3 regions of the Streptomyces sp. NPDC051776 genome follow, and region 1 is predicted to be linked to each of the others. Evidence: riboswitches for the same ligand, from Rfam matches in the RefSeq annotation. Region 1 holds a riboswitch; each other region holds the start of a gene.
What was found. A riboswitch is a leader RNA that binds a small molecule or an ion and turns the genes downstream of it on or off. The one in region 1 is predicted to bind cyclic di-AMP.
Positions count from the first base shown of each region.

Region 1 (2,258 bases):
TCGGTCAGCCTGCTGCCGGGGGGATGGACACCGGAGACGATGTCGTCACGGATCGCCTGGCACACCGCGCGCGCCGGAATGCGACCGGCCTCCGGACCCCCGCCGTTCACACCCGATCCCGCATGGCCGGACCTCCGCTGCAATTCCCGGGAAACACGTTCGACCGCGTTCATTCAAGAACTGTATGCCACGGTGGAGGAATTTCTATCGGGCGGGCCCGGACATGGATATCTTTTGGCCTTCGGACGGCCCCTTCCCTCCTGCCGCCTGCGGGCGCGGCAGGAGGGAAACCCGTCAGCGGCTCACAGACTCACTCCGTGCGAGCGGAGATAGGCCACCGGATCGATGTCGGAGCCGTAGTCGGGGGATGTACGGGCCTCGAAGTGCAGGTGCGGGCCGGTGGTGTTCCCGGTGCTGCCCGAGAGGCCGATCTTCGCGCCCGGGGCGACGCTGTCGCCGACGGAGACGTGGATCGCGGAGAGGTGGCCGTACTGCGTGTACGTGCCGTCCTTCATCTTGATCACGACGTTGTTGCCGTAGCTGCCGCCCCAGCCGGCCTCGACGACGGTGCCCGCGCCCACCGAGCGCACGGTCGTCCCCGACGAGGCGTGGAAGTCGACGCCGGTGTGGCTGCCGGAGGACCAGGCGCCGCCCGAGGCTCCGTACGAGGTGGAGATGTAGCTGTTCTCGACGGGCGGGACGAACGCGTTGAGACGCTTGCGCTCGGCCTCGCGCGCCGCGCGCTTCTTCGCGGCCTTCACCTCGGCCGCCCGCTTCTTCGCGGCGGCCTCGGCCTTGGCACGGGCCGCGGCGACATCGGCCGCGGCCTGCTGCGCCTCGGCCTGGGCGTCGACGGTGCGGGCGAGGGAGTCGTCGATGACGATTGCCTGGCGCAGACCGGTCTGTTCGGCCTCGGGCACCTTGCCGGGCGACGCGGCGGACGCGGGGCCGGCGGCCAGCGAGGTCACGATCCCGGTGGTGGCGAGGGTGGCGATGCCCGCAAGGTTCGCGCCGGAACGGGCGAGGCGACTGGGGCGGCGGTGACGGTGCTTCCCGGTAACTCGGGTGAACGACGCCATGCGGCGGCGGTGCTCCTTTCCTTCCTTCTCGCCTACCGGGTTAGCTGACGGGTTCGGAGCAGGAAGGTCTCCTACGGGCCCCTCAACGGGAGGCGCCCGATTCACCCCAGGGGACTGCGTGCGCCCTCCCGCGCCGGTGCGGCGCGCGGCGGGCAGGGTGGGTCCCCGGCTCCCCTGGCTCGCGCCGTACGGGGACTCGGCGATGACTGCCCGGAGCCGCGGGTGCGGCACGTGTACCGGCCGGACAGCCGGACCGACGCTAAACGGGACAACTGTCAATCGCCAAAGAAATCAGGGTCTTTGTAGCCGACACCACAAAGGAAACGGCAGACTCAATAACAAACCGGACATACAGCAGTACCCCGGAGTCACAATGGACTCCGGGGTACCGGTGCCGTACGTCGGGGGACGCCGTAGGGCCTGACGGCACGTCAGCCGTCTCCTCCGGCGTCGCGATGTCAGCCGCTGACCACCTTCACCTCGCCGATGCCCAGGGCCCGCACGGGCTCCTCGATGGCGGAGGCGTCACCGACGAGGATCGTCACCAGGCGGTCCGACGGGAAGGCGCTGACGGCCGCCGCGGTCGCCTCGACCGTACCGGTGTCGGCGAGCTGGGCGTACAACTGCGCCTGGTAGTCGTCCGGGAGGTGCTGCTCGACCTGATCGGCGAAGGTGCCGGCGACAGCCGCCGCCGTCTCGTACTTGAGCGGGGCGACACCGACGAGGTTCTGCACGGCGGTGTCCCGCTCCGCGTCCGTCAGGCCCTCCGCGGCGAGAGTGCGCAGCACCTTCCAGGTGTCCTCCAGCGCCGGGCCGGTCGAGGCGGTGTCCACCGAGCCGCTGATGGCCAGCAGCGAGGTGCCCGTGCCGTCGGGCGCCGAGCGCAGCACCTGGCCGAACGCCCGCACGCCGTAGGTGTAACCCTTTTCCTCGCGCAGCACCCGGTCGAGCCGGGAGGTGAGCGTACCGCCGAGGCAGTAGACACCGATGACCTGCGCGGGCCACACACGGTCGTGCCGGTCGGATCCGATGCGGCCGATCAGGAGCTGGGTCTGCACCGCGCCGGGGCGGTCCACGATGACGACCCGGCCGGTGTCGTCGGCGGTCGCCGGGGAGGCGGGCCGAGGCGCGGCGGTGTTGCCGGTCCAGGCGCCGAGGGTGTCCCCGAGGACGGACGTG
Region 1 is NZ_JBFAYQ010000009.1:10-2,267, reverse strand. Features, by position in the region: gene AB0M26_RS09790 (GntR family transcriptional regulator) at 1-173, opposite strand, end outside; gene AB0M26_RS09785 (M23 family metallopeptidase) at 303-1,079, opposite strand; cyclic di-AMP (ydaO/yuaA leader) riboswitch at 1,095-1,291, opposite strand; partial or broken gene AB0M26_RS09780 (insulinase family protein) at 1,538-2,258, opposite strand, start outside.

Region 2 (2,258 bases), on a different contig from region 1:
GGCCGACCTCGCCAGCCGTTCCCAGCAGATAGCCGTCGCCGAGAAGATCCTCGCCGCCAAGGGGCCCCAGGCGTGGCCGCAGTGCGCGCTCGACGCCGGCCTCACCGACGACGGCGAGGCCCCTGACATCGACCCCGGCATCGATCTGTCGCGGCCGATCGGGACCCTGCTGCCCGGCGAGTCCCCCGTGGCCGGCCCGGATTCCGCCGAGCCCGGGACCTCGGGGTCCGATCCGCGCGACCAGGACACGGAGGACCGTACGGGGTACGGCGCGCCGTCCGGGGGTTACGAGCAGGAGCCCGGCGGCTCCGAATCGGCCGCTCCCTCCGGCGGTTCCGTCACCGGCAAGCACCGCGGCGCTCCCGCGGACGAGGAAGCCGGGAGTGGCACGGACCGCGGAACGGGCGAGGGTGAGGGGCGCGAGAGCGGCCGTCACGCCTCCCGCGGCGACTCCGCCCGCGCGGGACAGAGGGGCGACTACACCGTCCGACCGGGTGACAGTCTGTCGGAAATCGCCGAAAAGCACTCGCTCGCGGGTGGTTGGCCCGCGTTGTACGAGGCCAACGAGTCCGTGGTCGGCAGCGACCCGGACCTTATTCTCCCTGGTCAGAAGCTTGATCTCAGGGGATCGAAGGGCTAGTTCGCGCACCTGTGCCCCAGTGTGCGGCGACTGAGAGAAGCATCTCATCGGCCCAACGCGCCTATTGCGCCCGCCTGATGCGCCCGCACCTGTCCCGACCTGCACGGATAAGGGCAACAGAGGGAAAATCAGGGCCTCCTGGTGCTGGATGTCGGTTTTTGAACCGGTGGGACTTGTGTGCTTACCGTCGAACCGCTCGCCACACGGCGGGCGCCGCCGACCATCACGCCGAATCCTGCCGGTGGCCGGAGGACAGTCGACGCGCGAGCGCCGGAGGCAGGAGCGGGGGACCCAAGGTAAGTGCCGGACGGACCGCGACAGAGGACCGGACGGCTAGGGGTGAAGACCCGGTGCGCGAGCACCGGGCCGGGCCGCTCACAGCCCGAACCCGACAGCTCACCTCGCAGGCGTCGGTGAGGAGATGTTCATGCTGCTTTCCGGCAACAAGGGCACCCGGGGCGCGCACCGCCGCCCATCCACCATGGCCCGTATCGCAGCCCTCGCCGGTGTCGCCGGCACCGCGGTCGCCGTACCGCTCTTCGGCGCCGACTCGGCGAACGCGGCCTCCGTCGGAACCTGGGAGAAGGTCGCCCAGTGCGAGTCCGGCGGCAACTGGCACATCAACACCGGCAACGGCTACTACGGCGGGCTGCAGTTCTCGGCGTCGAGCTGGTCCGCCGCGGGTGGTCACCGGTACGCACGCCGCGCCGACCTGGCCACCAAGGACCAGCAGATCGCCACCGCCGAGAGGTTGCTCGACCTGCAGGGGCCCGGTGCCTGGTCCTGCGCAGGCGCCGGCGGCCTGACCACAGGCGGCGCGGATGCCGGCGTGGACACCGCCCGCTCCTCCGCAGGGGGTGCCGAGGCGCGCGCCGACCGCAGCGATCGCGGAGGCCCGGCCGGTACGCCCGTCAAGAAGGGCGACGGCGCGTACGAGGTCAAGCCCGGTGACACCCTCGGCTCGATCGCCGAGGCAGAAGGCGTCGAGGGCGGCTGGAAGAAGCTCTACGAGCTGAACAAGGACACCGTCGAGCGGGCCGATCTGATCCTTCCCGGCCAGCGTCTCCACCTGAGCTGACCCGGTGACCGGCCCGGCCCGCCCAGGGTCGGCCGGGCCGGCCGGGACCGCAGGCGGATCCACGGCCCCCAAAGATCCCCTTTACGGGCCTTTGGGGGCCTTTTCGTCTCGGGGGGCGGGCAGAGAACGGCCGAGGATCCGAGGGCGGTTAGGCTCATGCCGCAGAGACGGACTCACCGAGTCCTCGAGCGACGGGCTCACCGAGTCCCGCGTCCCAGCGTCAGATCCCAGAAGGAGATGCTCGTGCCGTCCATCGACGTCGTCGTAGCCCGCGAGATCCTCGACTCGCGAGGCAACCCCACGGTCGAGGTCGAGGTCGGCCTCGACGACGGCAGCACCGGTCGTGCCGCCGTTCCCTCCGGTGCCTCCACCGGAGCGTTCGAGGCCCTCGAGCTCCGCGACGGTGACAAGAGCCGCTACGGCGGCAAGGGCGTGGAGAAGGCCGTGCTCGCCGTCATCGAGCAGATCGGCCCGGAGCTGGTCGGCTACGACGCCACCGAGCAGCGGCTGATCGACCAGGCGATGTTCGACCTGGATGCC
Region 2 is NZ_JBFAYQ010000001.1:371,157-373,414, forward strand. Features, by position in the region: gene AB0M26_RS01645 (transglycosylase family protein) at 1-640, shown strand, start outside; cyclic di-AMP (ydaO/yuaA leader) riboswitch at 857-1,065, shown strand; gene AB0M26_RS01650 (transglycosylase family protein) at 1,068-1,718, shown strand; gene eno (phosphopyruvate hydratase) at 1,956-2,258, shown strand, end outside.
Region 2: it holds a riboswitch for cyclic di-AMP, as region 1 does, so the genes downstream of both, AB0M26_RS01650 (transglycosylase family protein) here and AB0M26_RS09785 (M23 family metallopeptidase) in region 1, are expected to answer to the same signal.

Region 3 (2,258 bases), on a different contig from region 1:
GAGCGCCGGCCGCTTCGGCAGCGCCCGGGTGAGGGCCCGCGCGGGCACGAACGCGTTGATGGCCCCTGAGATGACCGTGCCGAGCAGCAGGAACGGCAGGGCCTGCACCACGATCGCGACGCAGACCGTACGCCAGGCGCCGACGGCGCCGGGGTCGGGCTGCCCGATCGCGCCGGTGACGACCGCGGCCGCGAGGGCGAGTCCGAGCCCCAGGACGGTGACGATCGGCCACGGGAGCCGGCGAGGGCTTGTGCGACCCGGGGCCTCGGGTGTGGTCCTCGCACCGGCTGCATGCGGCACCGGAGCGCGGGGGCCCGTCAACTCGTCCGTTCTCTGCACTGCGACTCCGCACGTTCCGCGATCGGGGCTGCTCACGATATGCGCGAATGGGGCGGGTGCCGGGAAACGCCTCGGGTGCTTGGTCCAGAATCATCCGTTTCGCCGGATAGCCTCCGATGCGTCAAAGGGTCGTTTCATGTCCGCAATGCAGCAAAGGCGAATTCAACCCATAAAACGGACAATTGGCTGCCCGGTGACCCATCTCACAGATGCCTCGCCGTGAATGTGACCTCGCGCACTCGAAGAGGCCAAATTCCTTCGACTTGGTTACCCCCTGCCCTCCGTGAGAGTCGTTCGGTAGTAATCGCCTTTGCTGTGGGGCAAGGATCGGCAGCGTAGCGTGACCCAAATGCAAGTCGATCTGTCCCCCGGCGATTCAGACAATTGCAGGGCACTTGTGGCGAAGAAATGAATGTGTTTATTTTTCCGCTGCCTGTCCACGGAAAGGGCGGGCGCCCATCTGCCGGAGCGCCGAGTCCTGCCGCCGGTGGGGGGAGAAACGACAACGCACCCACGGCAGGAGCGGGGGAACCAAGGTAAGTGCCGTACCGCGATCGGCGTGGTCCGGCTAGGGGTGAAGACGTGCCGCAGCGCTCATAGCGCTCAGGGCGCGGCCGGGCAACTCCAGCCCGAACCCGACAGCTCACCTCGCAGGCGTAGGAGAGGAAGCACCCTATGTCTGCACGCGGACGTCACCGCCGCTTCAAGCCCAATCGGATTACTCGCGCCACGTTCGTCGCCGCCGCTGGCGGTGCCGGTATCGGCCTGTCCTTCGTCGGCGCGGGCAGCGCGAACGCCGCTTCGGTCAGCACCTGGGACAAGGTCGCCGAGTGCGAGAGCAACGGCAACTGGAGCATCAACACCGGCAATGGCTTCTTCGGAGGCCTGCAGTTCACCCAGAGCACGTGGGACGCCTTCGGCGGCGCCAAGTACGCCGACCGCGCCGACCACGCGACCAAGGCCGAGCAGATAGCCGTCGCCGAGAAGGTGCTCGAGGGCCAGGGCCCCGGCGCCTGGCCGGTCTGCGGCCCCAAGGCCGGTCTGGCCAAGGGTGGTCCGGCCCCCGAGGCCCCCGCCACCGGTGGGAAGGCCGAGACCAAGGCCGCCCCCGCCAAGGACCGCGCCGACCGCGACGACAAGCGCCACGGCAAGACCGAGGCGTACACGGTCGTCAAGGGCGACTCGCTCTACAAGATCGCCACGTCCAAGCAGATCGACGGTGGCTGGAAGCGCGTCTACCAGGACAACCGCCAGGTCGTCGGCGAGAACCCGAACCTGATCCACCCGGGCCAGAAGCTCAGCCTCGGCGGCGGTAAGGCCGAGGCCGGGCAGAAGCACGAGGGCTGGAAGAAGCAGGGCTCGAAGCACGCCGCGCCCAAGGCCCCGAAGCCGACCGCCAGGCCGGCCGCCAAGCCCGCCGCCGGCAAGAGCGCCGACGGCTTCAGCGCCCCGGTGGACAACCTCACGCTCGGCACCCCGTACCACCAGGCGGGCTCCGCCTGGTCCAGCGGCTACCACACGGGCGCGGACTTCCCCGTGCCCACGGGTACGACGGTGAAGTCGATCGGCGCCGGTGAGGTCGTGTCCGCGGGCTGGGGCGGCTCGTACGGCAACCAGGTCGTCATCCGCCACGCGGACGGCAAGTACAGCCAGTACGCCCACCTGTCCTCGCTGTCCGTCTCGGCGGGTCAGTCCGTGACCGGCGGCCATCAGATCGGCCTGTCCGGCTCCACGGGCAACTCCTCCGGTCCGCACCTCCACTTCGAGGTCCGCACCGGCCCGGACTACGGCTCGGACATCGACCCGGTCGCCTACCTGCGTGACCACGGCGTCAAGATCTGACGCTCGTACGACTCGAACGGCTACGGAGTCTTCCCTCCTGACTCGATGAGGTGCCGGTTCCCCGTGACGACGGGGGA
Region 3 is NZ_JBFAYQ010000020.1:62,645-64,902, reverse strand. Features, by position in the region: gene AB0M26_RS17480 (permease) at 1-339, opposite strand, end outside; cyclic di-AMP (ydaO/yuaA leader) riboswitch at 838-1,009, shown strand; gene AB0M26_RS17475 (transglycosylase family protein) at 1,015-2,181, shown strand.
Region 3: it holds a riboswitch for cyclic di-AMP, as region 1 does, so the genes downstream of both, AB0M26_RS17475 (transglycosylase family protein) here and AB0M26_RS09785 (M23 family metallopeptidase) in region 1, are expected to answer to the same signal.